Regions from separate parts of the Lysinibacillus sp. NPDC093712 genome, predicted to be linked through region 1. Evidence: riboswitches for the same ligand, from Rfam matches in the RefSeq annotation. Region 1 holds a riboswitch; the other holds the start of a gene.
The links. Region 1 has a riboswitch for S-adenosylmethionine ahead of ACQKNX_RS25055 (bifunctional homocysteine S-methyltransferase/methylenetetrahydrofolate reductase). Riboswitches for the same ligand answer to the same signal wherever they lie in the genome.
Positions count from the first base shown of each region.

Region 2: linked by a shared signal. The riboswitch ahead of ACQKNX_RS17150 (O-acetylhomoserine aminocarboxypropyltransferase/cysteine synthase family protein) and the one ahead of ACQKNX_RS25055 (bifunctional homocysteine S-methyltransferase/methylenetetrahydrofolate reductase) in region 1 are both predicted to bind S-adenosylmethionine.

Region 1 covers NZ_JBNNUU010000015.1:23,118-31,326, forward strand. Annotated here, with positions in the region: gene ACQKNX_RS25045 (N-acetyltransferase family protein) at 1-482, opposite strand, end outside; gene metH (methionine synthase) at 712-4,143, opposite strand; gene ACQKNX_RS25055 (bifunctional homocysteine S-methyltransferase/methylenetetrahydrofolate reductase) at 4,136-5,983, opposite strand; SAM riboswitch class I at 6,076-6,175, opposite strand; gene ACQKNX_RS25060 (protoporphyrinogen oxidase) at 6,301-7,689, opposite strand; gene ACQKNX_RS25065 (protoglobin domain-containing protein) at 8,005-8,209, opposite strand, start outside.
Region 2 covers NZ_JBNNUU010000004.1:361,062-369,270, forward strand. Annotated here, with positions in the region: gene ACQKNX_RS17140 (homoserine dehydrogenase) at 1-718, opposite strand, end outside; gene ACQKNX_RS17145 (hypothetical protein) at 1,136-1,522, opposite strand; gene ACQKNX_RS17150 (O-acetylhomoserine aminocarboxypropyltransferase/cysteine synthase family protein) at 1,930-3,231, opposite strand; SAM riboswitch class I at 3,345-3,458, opposite strand; gene ACQKNX_RS17155 (glycerol-3-phosphate acyltransferase) at 3,616-4,257, shown strand; gene ACQKNX_RS17160 (succinate CoA transferase) at 4,459-5,979, opposite strand; gene chrR (class II chromate reductase ChrR) at 6,290-7,021, shown strand; gene ACQKNX_RS17170 (hypothetical protein) at 7,224-7,649, shown strand; gene ACQKNX_RS17175 (hypothetical protein) at 7,697-8,209, opposite strand, start outside.

The sequences.
Region 1 (8,209 bases):
AAATGTAGTTGATAGAATACTAAATCCAGCCATTCGTCAAATTTATAACCAGCATTTTTAATTGTTCCTACATATTCAAAGCCTAGCTTCTCATGCGCCTTTATGCTTCCAATATTTTCTCCGTCAATACCAGCAACTAACGTTTTAACACCTTGCTCCTGTGCAAGCTTAATCAACTGATGTATTAACTTCGTTGCAATGCCTTTCTTATAATGGTCCTTGTGCACATATACCGAATGCTCCATCGTATACTTATAACCGGGATAAGGACGGAACTGACTGTAATTTGCAAAACCTGCGACTACACCGTTTTCTACATAGACTAGCAACGGATTACCAGCTGCTTTTTGCTCTTGGAACCATTGTTTCTTTTCTTCTAACGATTGTATTTCATACCTATACACTGCTTTACTCGTTAATATAATGTCATTATAAATAACTAAAACCTCTGGTAAATCTTTTTCTTCCATAAATCGAATCATCCTATTCACGTCCTCACCGTAAAAGAAATAGACCCCACCGATAACGGCAGGGTTGTACCTAGTGCAACTATTTAATTTGCCTCGCCACAAAGGGCATATTGCGCATTGATTGGTCATACGATCACTCCATATCAATATCCGCAACAACCCCTTGTAGACGTAGACGTTCACTTTATTAGGTTGGCAATAAAACCTTCTTCTCCATAAAGATAAACCTTTTTAATCTATATTACACGTTAAAATATCTTGCATCTGGATGTGCAAAAACAATCGCAGATACGGATGCTTCTGGCTCCATCATAAAGCCTTCTGTTAAATGAACCCCAATGTCTTCCGGCTTTAATAAGCCAAATAATTTCTCTTGGTCTTCCAAGTTCGGGCAGGCAGGATAGCCAAATGAGAAACGTTGCCCTTGGTATTTCGCCGCAAAACGATCGCGCATTGTGAAATCTGTGTTATCAGGGAAGCCCCATTGGTCACGAATTTCTTGATGCATACGCTCTGCAAAGCCTTCTGCAAGCTCAAGAGCTGTTGATTGAAGGGCATGGCTTTCAAGGAATTTCCCTTCCTCTTTTAACTGACGAGCTGTCGCCATAACACCTTGACCAGCAGTTACAACCATCAGTGCAATATAATCCATCTCTCCGCTATCTACTGTTTTTAAGAAATCAGCTAAACACATAAACGGTTCAACCTGCTGACGCGGGAAGGTAAAACGCTCAATTTCCGTTTTACTATCTGCTGGATCATAAACGACAACATCATCTCCATCTGCTTGCGCTGGGAAGAACTGATACAAGCCTGAAGGTTTTAATAGGTCACTTTGTAAATAACCATCAACTAGTTGTTTTAGTTCTGTTGCCCGTTCATCTCCTGCATCAAGCAATTGCTGAACTTGTCCTTTCAGCCCTAAGTGGTGACCAATCAATGTTCGCATATTCACATATGGATATAAATGTGACACGGAATAATCCTTTTTCACATGACGACGAACATCCGCAGGCAGGAACACAGTCGCATCTTTTACTGTACGTACAGGCTTCACAGTAATTTCTTTCGCAGGTCGCGCTGCACGTTTCTCATCAGCCTCTAATCGTTTTTGACGTGAGTCTGCTATTTCAGCTAAAAAGTTTTCTCGCGTCTCTGTACCCATTAAACGATTTACTTGCTCTAGCCCCTGCATCGCATCTTTTGAGTAAATAACAGGGCCTTCATATTCGTTTGCAATTTTCGTTTCAGTAAAGCGACGAGACAACGCTGCACCCCCTACTAATATAGGTACATTAATACCTGCTGCTTTAAAGTCCTGTGCAGTGATAACCATCTGCTGAGCAGATTTAACAAGTAAGCCCGACAGACCGATAAAATCAGGATTTTCCTTGCGAATAGCCTCGATTAACTGTGATGGCGTTACTTTAATGCCTAAATCAACCACTTTATAGCCGTTATTACTTAAAATAATATCTACGAGGTTTTTACCAATATCATGCACATCGCCTTTTACAGTGGCAAGCACCATTTTACCTTTACCGGAGCTGTCCTCATTTTTCTCCATAAATTGCTCAAGATGCGCTACAGCCGCCTTCATAACACCTGCTGATTGTAATACTTCCGCTACAATAAGCTGATTATCATTGAATAAGCGACCAACCTCAGCCATCCCTTCCATCAGTGGTCCATTAATAATATCAAGCGGTGCGTCAAAAATTTCACGAGCGGCATCAAGATCTTCAATAAGCCCTTCTTTAGTACCTTCTAAAATATAATAAGCTAAGCGTCCTTCCACTGTTTTCGGAATATCTGCTTCAGTTTTCTCTTTCTTTTTATCACGATAAAAATCAGTAAATACCGCTAATGTTTCATCATTTGTATTGAATAATAGGTCATTTGCAAGCTTAATTTCCTCTTCAGGAATTGATGCATAACGCTCTAACTTCTCTGTGTTGACAATCGCGTAATCCAAGCCTGCCTGTGTACAGTGATATAAATAGACAGCATTCAATACTTCACGGCCAACTGGTGGTAAGCCGAAGGAAATATTACTTACTCCGAGAACCGTTAACGTGCGAGGCAGTTTTTCTTTAATAAGACGAATGCCCTCGATTGTTTCAAGTGCTGAACCAATATATTGTTCATCCCCTGTACCAACTGGGAACATTAGCGGGTCAAAAATAATATCCTCTGGTGCTAAGCCCCATTTCTCAGTTAATAATTGATAAGAACGCTCGGCAATTTCTAGTTTACGATGGCGATCTACTGCCATCCCTTGCTCATCAATCGTACCGACAACTAAAGAGCCACCATATTTTTTCACTAATGGCATTACGGCGTCAAAACGTTCTTCCCCATCCTCTAGATTAATAGAATTGATAATGGCTTTACCTTGTGAAAATTTCAGCGCTTCCTCAATTACTTTCTCATCTGTAGAATCAATGACAAGCGGTACTTTTACTTTTTTAACCACTTCCTGCATAAAGCCACGCATATCCTCTAATTCATCACGATCCGGGTTCGCTAAGCAAATATCTATAACATGTGCCCCATTTTTCACTTGTGCACGTGCGATTTCTGCTGCTTCCTCATATTTACCGTCAATGATTAAATTTTTGAATTTTCGGGAGCCAATAACATTCGTTCGCTCCCCAATAAATAGCGGACGCATCGAATCATCGTATACTAAAGGTTCAATACCAGATACAACATGACCATGTGTACTTTCCGGTAATTGACGCGGCTTTTCATCCTTCAGCACCTTTCGGATTGCCGCAATATGTGCTGGTGTTGTTCCACAACAGCCGCCAACAATATTAAGCCAGCCTTTTTCAGCAAAACCTTTTAATTTTTGAGATAAAGATTCTGGAGATTCATGATAACAACCTTCCTCATCTGGCAAACCAGCATTTGGATAACAGCTAATATAGCCGGTAGAAAGCTCCGCTAACGAACGAATATGATCTGTCATAAACTCTGGACCTGTCGCACAGTTTAAGCCGACAGATAATGGCTTAATGTGCTCAATTGATATGTAAAAGGCATCAATCGTTTGCCCTGCTAGCGTTGTGCCCATTGGCTCAATCGTGCCTGAAATCATAACAGGTAGTTCTTTTCCAGTTTCCTCAAACGCACGTGACACCCCCAGTGTCCCCGCTTTTACATTTAGCATATCCTGACTTGTTTCAAGAAGCAGTACGTCTGAGCCTGCTTCGATTAGTGCCTTTGCCTGTACATAAAAGTTTTCTTCAAGTTCATCAAAGGTAATACCGCCAGTTACTGATAATGTTTTTGTCGTTGGACCCATTGCTCCCGCAACAAAACGGGGCCACTCAGGAGTAGAAAACTCATCAACTACTTTGCGCGCAATTTCTACTGCGCGTTTATTAATTTCTTCTGCCTTAGACCCAAGGTTATATTCATTTAATACGAGAGGCGTACCTCCAAACGTATTTGTACAAATAATATCCGCACCAGCCTCTAAATATTTACGGTGAACCTTGTCAAGCACATCAGGTCTAGTTAATACAAGATTCTCGTTACAACCATCAAGCTCCTCGCCACCAAAATCATCTGCTGATAAGTTTTCATTTTGAAGCATTGTACCCATTGCGCCATCCAGAATTAATATTCGTTTCTCTAGTTGCTCTTCAATCAAGTGCTTAACCATCTATACTTACCCCTTTTTTCTGTTCATCCATTTGCTCAATAAATTTCATTAACTCTAGCGTCATATCATAGCGTAAAAACGGTGTAATTAAGTAAATACCATTAAAATACTCTGCAGCTACTTCTACTAACTCTTTAGCAATTGCAATCCCTTCTAATGTTGAACGTTCCTTATCTTCACCACATGCCTTCATGCGTGACAGTGCATCGTCAGATAGTTTGATACCTGGTACTTCATGGTGTAAAAACTCAGCGCTCTTATAGCTCGTTACTGGCATAATACCAATATAAATTGGTGCATCTAAATGCTTGGTTGCCTCATAAATTTCAATGATTTTTTCTTTCGTATACACTGGTTGAGAAATAAAGTAATCTGCACCATGCTCTATTTTTTTCTCTAGTCGAGCTACTGCTCGGTCTAGTACACGTACGTTTGGGTTAAATGCTGCCGCTACAGAGAAGTTTGCCTTTTTACGAAGTGGCTTTCCGGAAAATGAAATACCGTCATTCAACTGTTTAATCAGCTGGATTAGCTCCATAGAAGATACATCATAAACGCTTGTGGCACCCGGGAAGTCACCTACCTTAGTCGGATCTCCAGTAACCGCTAAAATATCATGAATGCCTAATGCATTTAAGCCCATCAAATGTGACTGTAATCCAATTAAATTACGGTCACGGCACGTTATATGCGTTAACGGTCGGACAGCGTGCGTCTCCTTCAATAACGCACCCATTGCCACATTACTAATGCGGGGCGATGCGAGTGAATTATCTGCCATCATCACTACATCAGCGCCTGCTTCATATAATTTTTTCGCACCTTGAATAAAGCCGTCAATTTCTAAATGCCTCGGTGTGTCTAACTCCACGATAACCGAACGCTCGCGCTTTACCTTCTCATGCAGGGGCTCATACGTCGCAGGCTCTGCTTCACGTACAACCTGTACTTTTTCAGGCTTAGCTAACTTTTCTTCAATAGGTGTTAACTCTTCTAAATATTTTTTTGCTGCAGCTATGTGCTTTGGTGTTGTACCACAGCAACCACCGATTAAACGAACACCTTGGTCAACCAGTGCAACTGCGGCACGACCAAAATAATCTGCTTCTGACTCATATACGACACGCCCATCCTCTAAATCTAGCAATGATGCATTTGGATAGGCAGACATAAATGCTTTTTCAGGAAGCTCAACTCCTTCAAATGCTTGAATTGTATGATGCGGTCCTAAACGACAATTTACGCCTACTACATCTGCACCAAGAGCCTCTAGCTCGTGCAATGCTTGATTTAATGCCATTCCATTTTGTAACACGCCTGGTTCATGCATCGACACCTGCGCAATAATTGGTAGCTTTGTTTTGGCACGTAACATTTTCAATGTTGCACTTAACTCTTCGAAATCATAATACGTTTCAAGTAAAAGGCCATCTGGATTGCCTGCAAGTAACACATTTGCTTGCTCTTCAACTGTCGATAAAATTTCCTCTAACGTTGCATCACTTTTACGAATACCACGGATGCCCCCTATTGTGCCCAACACAAATTGTCCGCCATCTGCTGCGGCACGTTTCGCAATCGTGATTGCCGCTTCATTGAACTGCTGAACTCGCGATTCTAAACCGTAGCGTGCTAATTTAATTGCATTAGCACCGTAAGTATTTGTCTGAATCACATCTGCACCAGCAGCAATATATTCTTTATGGATTTTTTCAATTAACTTCGGTCTCTGTACATTCATTTCTTCATGGCAGTACTCCAAGCCGTAGCCATATAATACAGTACCAATAGCACCATCTGCAGTTAACACATGTGTTTTTAACTTTTCTAGCAATCCCATAAAACGTAACCCTCACTTTCTTTGTTTCCAAAAATATAAAAAGCCTTCTTTTACAAAAAAAGAAGGCTTTAACGAATCGTAATTGTTTTTCCTTCTCATCTTCGACCAAAAAGGTCTTCTGGATTTAGCACCTGACATAAGTTGGTTGCTGAAGCTTCATAGGGCCAGTCCCTCGGCTTCTCTCGATAAGAATGTAGTATGAATTTTTCAAATAATTAAAAGAATCATATCGTTTACAGGCGATAGAGTCAAGACTATTTCACTTAACAAAGGAGATTTCTCCAGAAAAATATCAAATTTCCGCATTTATTTTACGGTTATACTAGTTTTTCTGCAAGCTCTTCGCCTATTTTTTTGCCATTTTGAATACAAGCACCAATGCCTACTCCGAAATAAGAACAGCCTGCAATCGATAAATTTGGATACCTTTCTGCAAGCTCAGCTGTTAAGCCCTTCAATGCCTCATGATGCGCTAAATCGTATTTTGGCATTTGGTCAATCCATTTCGCAACATTAACTACAGTTGGCTTTCCATCAATTCCTAAACTTTTCTTTATATCGTCTAATGCAACAGCAGCTAGTTCTTCATCTGTCATCTTACGTAATTTTTCATACGCAGGATTGATGCTCTTGTAAAAGAGTCGTACAAGCAATTTACTATTAGCAGATGTATGCTTCCATTTTCGACTTGTCCAAGTTGCCGCATTGCATTGGACATTTGAATTATGTGACACAATAAAGCCCGTTCCATCTGCTGGTAGCACTGCATCCGGTACATCAAAACCTAGGTAAATTGTTATGGCAGAAGCTGTAGTAAATTCCTTAAAATAATGATCTAACGATGGGTCCTGTAATAAGCTTTGCACCGCTTCATTGGGCAATGCTAGAACAACGTGATTAGCCTCAAGCTTTCTACTATTTGCTAATGTAATTGTATATTGCCCTTCATGTTTCTTTACATTTGTTGTTGCTACGCCTTTAATAATTTCTACTTCTGTTAACGTTTCTTCAAGGCGATCAATTAGTGTTGATAAGCCTTTTTTAAACGAAATAAACTTTTTATTGGAAGCTTTCATAAATTGTTCGCGATTTGCATCAAACCCTTTGATGATGCTACCGTATTCATTTTTATAATCGATTAAGTACGGCAATGTTGAAGCAATCGAAAGTTGATGTAGGTCACCAGAATATACTCCTGCTAATACTGGCGCTATTTGATTTTGCACAAGTTCTTCACCCAAGTAATACGTTAAAAACTCCCCTATTGAGCTTTCTTTAGTAAATCCTTTATTCGGCATCTTTAAGTCCTGTAATGCGATTTGCTTACCAGCTTCTGATACAAGCGTACTTGCTTCCAGAGATGCTAAACTCATAGGAATACCGAATGTTGAATCAGCAGGTATTGCATGTAATTCGTCGTTTGTATAGATATAAGATACTCCTGTTTCGTTGTACACTAGCTCCTGTTCAAAATTAAGCTCCTGTACTAGCTCCATGACACCTTTATGACGAGCCACAATTGAATCAGCGCCCGTTTCCATTATAAAACCATGGTCATATGCGGAATGTAGCTTTCCACCTAAGTATGCATTTTTTTCAACAAGTACTAGGTTTACATCTATTTTTTTCTCCAATACTTGACGTTGTAGATAATGCATCGTACATAAACCTGTTATCCCGCCGCCCAATACAACTATTGTTTCCATGAAGAATCGCCCCTAATTTCTTTATTTATCTCCTATTAGTATAAACTGTTTTTGCAAACATTTACGTTCAACCCATTACAAATTTAGCAAAAATGAAACAATCAAAAATAAATAGATGAATACTGCCGTTGATTGCGCTACGGGTAAATTGTTTGAGTGCCTGGCACCCTTAATAAAAATCCACTTTGTTTTCCGTAAAGGAGGGCAAGAGCACAAAGACGATAAAGCTCCTATCCTACCTGCGGAAAGCAAAGCGGATTGTAAATTAATTTTTATTTAGAGGACATTTAAGCCCCATTTTATGAAATCATTAAATTAGTTTAAGTTTTGGGCAACATTTGCTAATTTATCTGCTGAATTTGTGACTTCATTAAATGCAAGACCAAGCTCATTAAGAATCTGAGCCACAGCGAGCACTTCTTTTTCCATGCGATCATTTTGACACTTAGCTTGTGTCATAGCATCTAAAATTTTGTTAAATTGCCCCTCAGTTTGAGCCATGTTTTCCTCACCTGACGCA
Region 2 (8,209 bases), on a different contig from region 1:
CACAAGCATCCTTTACCTGTTCAGCTGAGATACAGTCAATGCCTATTACTTCGACGTCAGCCCAATCTGGTTGTTCACCAAATGCTAATGCGCTTAAAATCATTAACTTTTTAAAGGCATCTTGACCAGATACATCATTATACGGGTCCGCTTCTGCGTAACCTAAGTTTTGCGCCTCTTTTAAAGCTTTCTCAAAGGACCAGCCCTGTGCGCGCATTTTTGTTAAAATATAATTTGATGTTCCATTCAAGACACCTTGAATACGGCTTACATCATTTACAAGCAAAATATTTTTCATCGTTTTAATAACAGGCACGCCGCCTGCTGTTGTTGCTTCGAAGCCCACGAATACACCATTTGACTTTGCAAGTTCTTGTAACTCTAAGCCACGTTTTGCAAACATCACTTTGTTTGCTGTAATCACATGGCACTTATGTTCAACTGCACGCTTTAAATAACCAAATGCCGGTTCTTCATTGACAATTGCTTCAAATACAACTTGCATGCCAGGTTCTGCTAAAACCTCATCCATACTCGTTGTTAATAAATGAGCAGTACCTGGAACACGTTCACGACTAGTATCCGTTACTAATATTTTTGCTACTTCCAATTCAATGCCTAATTTCCGTTTAAGTTCTTCACGCTTTTCATTCAATATATGATAGATACCTTGACCTACAGTTCCAAATCCTAAGATTGCTGCCTTTATAGTTGCCATACTTGTTATTCCCTCCAACGTACATTTCTCCAGTTTTATATATATATAAAGTCTGTGCCTACAAGCACATATTCAAATAATTCAAAATTTAACCTAAAGAAAATTGTAACGCAAATAAATACATTGCACAAGAAAAATCTTTCTAGGATGGACAATTGTTTTCTCTAGGAGTGCAAAAGAAATCGGTTTCATTGCCTTTATTATACGTTTTATTAATAAATCTATAATTTTCGAACAACTCTTGACGAATTCTTATAAAAAAAGAAATGCCTTTCTTCTATTATATATGTATGAAGATACCCGTTATAGAATAAGCTGTTTTTGAAAAGCAGTAACTAATTTCACAAATAACGAAAACGCAACAAAAAGCTCATTCCCTATAGCAGTAGAGAATGAGCTAAAAAATATAAGGGAAAGTTAACTTGCTTGTAAAAATAATCGATAACGATATTGCGCTAAAGCTGATTGCACTAGCTTTATTTCTTCTTGTGTAAAGTCCGGTACCGCATATGTGCGTTCAATTAATTGAAACGATCCGTATTTTAAATAATATTCTGTCGCTGGTAGTGCAATATGGCTTGTACCGTAAGCTTCATACTCTTCAAAAACTTCTTTGACTATATAGCCTTCTTCTTTAGCATATACGATTTCTTCAAAAGCACTATGTCCAAAAGTTTGTTGCCATTTTGTTTCAACTGTCGAAAGTAAGTTTTGAATGGATAGGTTGTTCACAAAATGTTGACTTTCATTTAATTCATAAATTATATAAGCTGTAACATTTTGTGCACGATAAACATTTCCCATTTAAAACACTCCTTTTCGATCAGTTTTTTAAGCGAGCGTAGCTACTGGCTATGTAGCTACACTCTTTTCATATATTTATTCAAAAGTGGGGGAGCACTTATGAAAACAAATTAATTGTTACCGCCTAAACTGTAGCGGCATTTAGAATTACGTAACATCGACACTCTTTAAAATTGTTCTAGGTTGGTAGCCATTCGAACATTCAACTTAATCCCTAGTATATAGCATGGTTTTAATCAAGTCAACAATACTTATAAAAATACTAGGTATTATTTATAGGAAATTTCAGATAACTTACCGAATGAGGTAATGATTGATGTAGCAACGTTACACGCATTACCAAATGAGGCATTTCGAATGAGAAAATACGTTAACGCTACGACATGAATCTAATTTATCAATTTATGTTAAGCTTCTACTTTTTGTTCAGTAGGTGTTACTTGTGCAATTGCTTGTTCTAAGTCTGCAATAATATCCTCAACTGCCTCTAAACCGATTGATAAGCGAATGAGCGACTCGGATACGCCAGTTTGGATTAGTTCCTCTGCAGATAATTGTTGATGGGTTGTAGATGCTGGATGAATAATTAACGATTTTGCATCTCCAACGTTTGCTACATGCGAGAATAGTTTCACGCTGTCTATTAGCTGACGCCCTGCTTCTCGTCCACCTTTAATGCCAAATGTAAGCACTGAACCGAAGCCATTTTTCAAGTATTTCTTCGCTAAGTCATGGGAAGCAAAATCCTCTAATCCATTATAATTTACATATTCCACAGATGGGTGGTTACGTAAATATTCAGCAACTGCTAACGCATTCTCATTATGTTTAGGAATACGCAAATGAAGCGTTTCTAAACCTTGTAGTAAGTTAAATGCAGCATCAGCACTTAATGTTGGACCAAAATCACGTAGTAATTGCACACGCAGTTTTGTGGCAAATGCAGCCGCTGCAGTATCAATACCATATCGCAATCCATGATACGATGTGTCTGGCTCTGTAAATCTAGGGAATCTACCTTGTGTCCAATCAAATTTCCCAGCATCTACAACAACGCCACCTAAAGTTGTACCATGACCACCAATCCATTTTGTTGCTGAGTGAACAACTATATCTGCACCAAAGTCGATTGGCGTTGCGCCATATGGTGAAGCAAATGTGCTATCAATAATTAATGGCAAGCCATTTTCATGTGCAATCGCTGCTACTGCTTCTACATCTAAAACCTTTAAACTTGGATTGCCGTAAATTTCAGCAAACACTGCTTTTGTGTTTTCATTAATCGCAGATTGGAAGTTCTCAGGGTTTGTTTCATCTACAAAAATTGTTTTAATACCGTAGTTTGGTAGGGTATTTGCTAATAAGTTATATGTTCCTCCGTATAAAGAGCTTGCTGCTACGATTTCATCCCCTGCACTTGCTAGATTTAAAATTGAAAATGCGATAGCTGCTGCACCTGATGAAAGTGCTACTGCTGCTGTACCGCCTTCCAATAAAGCGATGCGTTTTTCAAAAACATCTACAGTTGGATTTGTAATACGTGTGTAAATATTGCCCGCTTCTTCTAATGCAAAAAGACGTTGCGCATGAGCAGTGTCTTTAAATACGAAAGCTGTTGAACGGTACACTGGTACAGTTCGAGAACCCGTCACTGGATCAGGCTCTTGACCACCGTGTAATAGTAATGTTTCTGGTTTGAAATTCGACATATTTTCTTCCTCCTTAATGGTTTTACGATGGTACCGGAGATGAGGAGGATTTATGTGTAGAAAACAAAAACCCTCTTCAGTTAAGAAGAGGGTTGCGGTTGCAAGTTTTCCTCCCCTTATCTGCCAGATCCAAGTAAGAATCTGTAGGAATTAGCACCTTAGCAAGTTCGTCACTCACTGGTTGCCGGGCATCATAGGGCCTATCCCTCCGCCGCTCTTGATAAGAGTATGTGATTCAATTTCCATCGTTGTTACACAGTATAAACATAGACTTTTTTTCTGTCAACAGTAAAATTTATTTTTTTCTGAAACTTCTGTCTGCTAATTTACGTAATAAGAGCACATACACTATATTAAAAAATAAAAATGAAAGGAGCATTTTTTATGGAAAAAGCCATTATTTTTTTTATTATTATTATCATTGGTTATTTAATCGGCTGTATCCACGGATCTAAAGTAGCACAATTTCTATCGGGTGTAGATTTAAAAAAGACTGGTCATGGCAATGCTGGTGCCTCAAACGCAACGCTTTCTCTTGGCTGGAAATACGGCCTATTAGTGGCACTAATTGATATTGGCAAAGGCGTCGGTGCTATTCTCTGTGCCATCTACTACTTTTCTTCTAATGCATCACAATTCACTGAAATACAAACGTGGCTCTTAATCTATACAATGGCTGCTAGTGTTATTTTAGGGCATAACTTCCCATTCCATATGGGCTTTAAAGGTGGCAAAGGTACTGCCTCCATTATTGGGATTTTACTTGCTGTCGATTGGAAAATTGCTTTATGTGCACTTATATTATTTGTGATTTTATCTTTCGCTACAAACTATTTAATCGTCGGTGTGTTAGAATTTTATATTGTATTTTGTACGGCAACTTATTTATGGATACCTGGAATTGGCCCAACTATTATTTCCATTCTACTTTTATGCATAGCGTTCATCTTGCATATTGAAAATATTAAAAGGCTATTCCAAGGAACAGAACCGAAAGTAACATCTGCCTTTAAAAAATCAGCATAAAACAAGAAGATGGGACATAACTTTGAGGATACTAGTTGGTAGTAGCGAGGACGGTGACTCCTGCGGCAGCAGTACAAACTTCAGACGCAACTGACAGCGCGGCAGCGACGATTTTGGCTGACGTTTACCCGTGAAGTAGACATCAACGCACAGCAAAAAGTGTTAGATCGATAGCAGTCAATCTAACACTTTTTAAATATATTATTTTGCAAATGATGGATCTAACATTGTACCATTCTTTGCTAAATTCACATGCCAAGAAAGTGCTTTTTCTAAATCATGCGGTGTATGGTGACCACCTGTTGCTTCATTTGCGTCATTAAAGTAAGCCCATAATTGCTCTTTATAATCAGGATGTGCACAGTTTTCAATGATTAGACCGACACGCTCTTTAGGTGCTAGACCTCGTAAGTCTGCAACGCCCTGCTCTGTTACGATAACATCCACATCATGTTCAGTATGGTCTACATGCGAAACCATTGGAACGATACTAGAAATTTTCCCACCTTTTGCATACGATTTTGTCACGAAAATACCTAATCGTGCGTTACGAGCAAAATCTCCAGAACCTCCAATACCATTCATCATCTTTGTGCCAGAAACATGAGTTGAATTTACATTCCCATAAATATCTAATTCAAGCGCTGTATTTACAGAGATCAAGCCGAGTCGACGGATAATTTCTGGGTGATTAGAAATTTCCTGTGGTCGTAACACTAATTTATCTGCATATTTTTCAAAATTTCCGTAAACTTGGTTTCCTACTTTTTCAGATAGGGTAATAGATGTAGCAGATGCAAAGCTTACTTTTCCAGCATCCATTAATTCAAATACAGCATCCTGTAGTACTTCCGAATAAACTTCTAAATTTTCAAACTCGGAATCTTTGAAACCTAATAATACAGCATTCGCCACTGAACCTACACCTGATTGTAGTGGGCGTAAACTCGTCGTTAAACGACCTACTTTAATTTCTTCTCTTAAGAAATTCAGTAGATGATTTGCCATAATATCTGTTTCTTCATCAGCCGGAACAATCATTGATGGCGCATCCAAAATATCTGAAATAACAATACCTTTTACTTTGTCTAAATTAAGTGGAATGCCAATTGTACCAAGTCGATCTGACACATTTAGCATTGGAATTGGATCACGTTTACCTTGTGGCCCTGGAACAAAAATATCATGCACACCTTCTAATGCATCAAGCTGTGCTACGTTTAGCTCGATGATAACTTGGTCTGCTTCTTGTACGAAAATCGGAGAGTTACCAACTGAAGTTGTAGGAATTAATAAGCCATCTTCTGTAATAGCAGCAGCTTCAATAATAGCAAAGTCAATCGGACCAATAATGCCCTGACGTACTAATTCAGCATTGTGTGATAAATGGGCATCAACATAAGTAACTTCCCCACTATTAATCATGTTTCGAATGCCTGCGTCTCCTTGGAAAGGCCCGCGCTTGCGAATAACACCAGCTTCTGCTAAGTATTGGTCAACTTCAGGTCCAAGTGATGCACCTGTATATACATCTACCTTGAAGCTTTCTGTTTTTGCTTTCTCAACAAGTGCAAGCGGTACCACTTTTACGTCACCTGCACGTGTAAACCCACTCATACCAAGTACCATGCCGTCCTTAATCCAAGATGCTGCTTCTTCTGCTGATACGACTTTGTTCCGTAATTGTTCATTACGAAGCTTTTTTGCTAACTTTTCATCCATTCCTTATTCCTCCATCCCACATTTATTTACTTCAACTAGATTATTTGTCCTTCACATCGGTACACCCAACCAATGTAAAAAAACAGGAGATAAATAACCTGTCGTCATACATAATTTTACACTATTCAGAACATTTAAGCTATATCTAACAAAATATTTTACTTTACGAGTGAATTAAGTATTAGTCTTAATTATTTGAAAATAGTTTCATCTTAAACGTTCACATTCTTTTATATTGGATTTGATTCGATTTTAGCTATAAATCGTGATATGCTCTTGGTATATTAATTGGGAAAAGGGGACTTTATAGATGGTTAAAGAATTATTACGTAACCACTCTTCGGTTCGTATTTATGATGGGAATCCTATATCTAAAGAAATCGTTGAGGATTTAATTGCTACTGCACAGATGGCAGCAACTTCTCACTTTGTACAAGCATATAGCGTAATTTGGGTAACAGACGAGGAGAAAAAAGAAAAGCTAGGTTTGCTATCAGGAAATCCACGTCAATACGAAACCTCTGGTGGTGCTTTTGTATTTTGTGTAGACTTTAAACGACTACAAATGGCAGGGAAATTAGAAGGTATTGATATTGTTGCAGATTCGGCTGAGAACGTTCTTGTTGGCGTAGCGGATGTATCATTATTTGCACAAAATTTTGTTATTGCAGCTGAATCTATGGGATACGGTATTTGTTATATAGGCGGTGTACGTAATAAGCCTGAAGAAATTAGTGATTTATTTAATTTACCGGACTATGTCTTCCCATTGTTCGGTTTAACAATAGGCGTTCCAGCTCGACGCAATGAGGTTAAACCTCGTTTACCAGTGGCTGCTATCCTCCATGAAAATGCATACAATACAGAAAAATATGAGGAACTGTTACCTGCTTATAATGAAACAATGGAAGCATACTACAATAGTCGTTCCTCAAATCGTAAAATTGATAATTGGACAAAGCAAATGGCTGATTTTTTAGTTGAACAGCGTCGTCCACACATTACTAGCTTCCTAGCAAAAAAAGGATTTAATTGGAAATGACATTACTTAAGTGGGGTTACTATCGTCTGATAATAACTCCACTTTTTTCATATTTTTAACGTTTTTTTATTGCCAACCTAGTATTTTTGACTTGATTGATATGTTAAATTCAGGTACAAATTAAACGAAAAGACTCTTTCCTTTTCCAACATTTCCATTAATATTAATAGAAGGACCCTATCTCGAAAGGAGTTTTGTAAAAATGTCCTTTGTTAATAAGCATCTTGCCCGTACCCTAGAACAACAACATAAGAGAAGCGTAAGAGGTTTATTTTTAAAAATCCAAGACTTAAATAACGAGTGCTTACTTTTAAGAAAGCGACTTGAACAACATATCGACCTCAATCAATACAAAGAAGCTATTGCATATGTCGATCAATTCGTTTCCTATACAACCATTTTAAACTTAAAATTTGTGACAAATACTCAGAACCTAGAAGTGGTTGTGCTGCATGCACTTTTATTGGAGCATATTATAGCTAACGAAACAGCCCATTCATTGGAGTACGAAAATAATTTGTTACAAAGCTATATTCAGGAGATTTTCGCTTTAAATGATCACGCCGCAACACTCTTTTCTAATCATAAAGAAAAGCTGCTACGTTACATCGAGAATCAGACTACATAAAAAAGACGATCGAGACAACAAAATTCATTGTGCTGATCGTCTTTTGTTTATTGTAAACCTTTAATTATTAGCGAGCGTACTGGTAAAAATTGCTCTCCTGTATTCCCATAAGTTAATATTACTTCGTCACCTTCTTGTAAATAAATTGCAAGAGGCTCCGTTTCTGCACTTACTAAATAGTTTTCACCATTATTCAGTAAAAACGATACGATGGTAAAGTCACCGAGGCGTTCCTTATAAACGCGCAGTACTGTTCCACTTGCATTTTTCTCTTCTGCATTTGAACTACCATCAACCGTACTTCCACCACGGCTTAGTGCTGTTTTATATAGTTTCAACGCTTCTTTCGGTGTAGTTGCATAAGCTGAAATTTCAGGATTCGCTGCGGACACGATGAAATAATTTTGTAAGAAGCCATTCGCATCGAGCACTGCTGTTAACCAACTTGCCTCCCCATAAAAGTTATACAATACAGGCATTTCTCCTGCCCACTTTTTCTCAATAAATTTCTTTTCAATAATTTGCAAATTCCCTTGTGAATCCATATAAGATTCATCTTG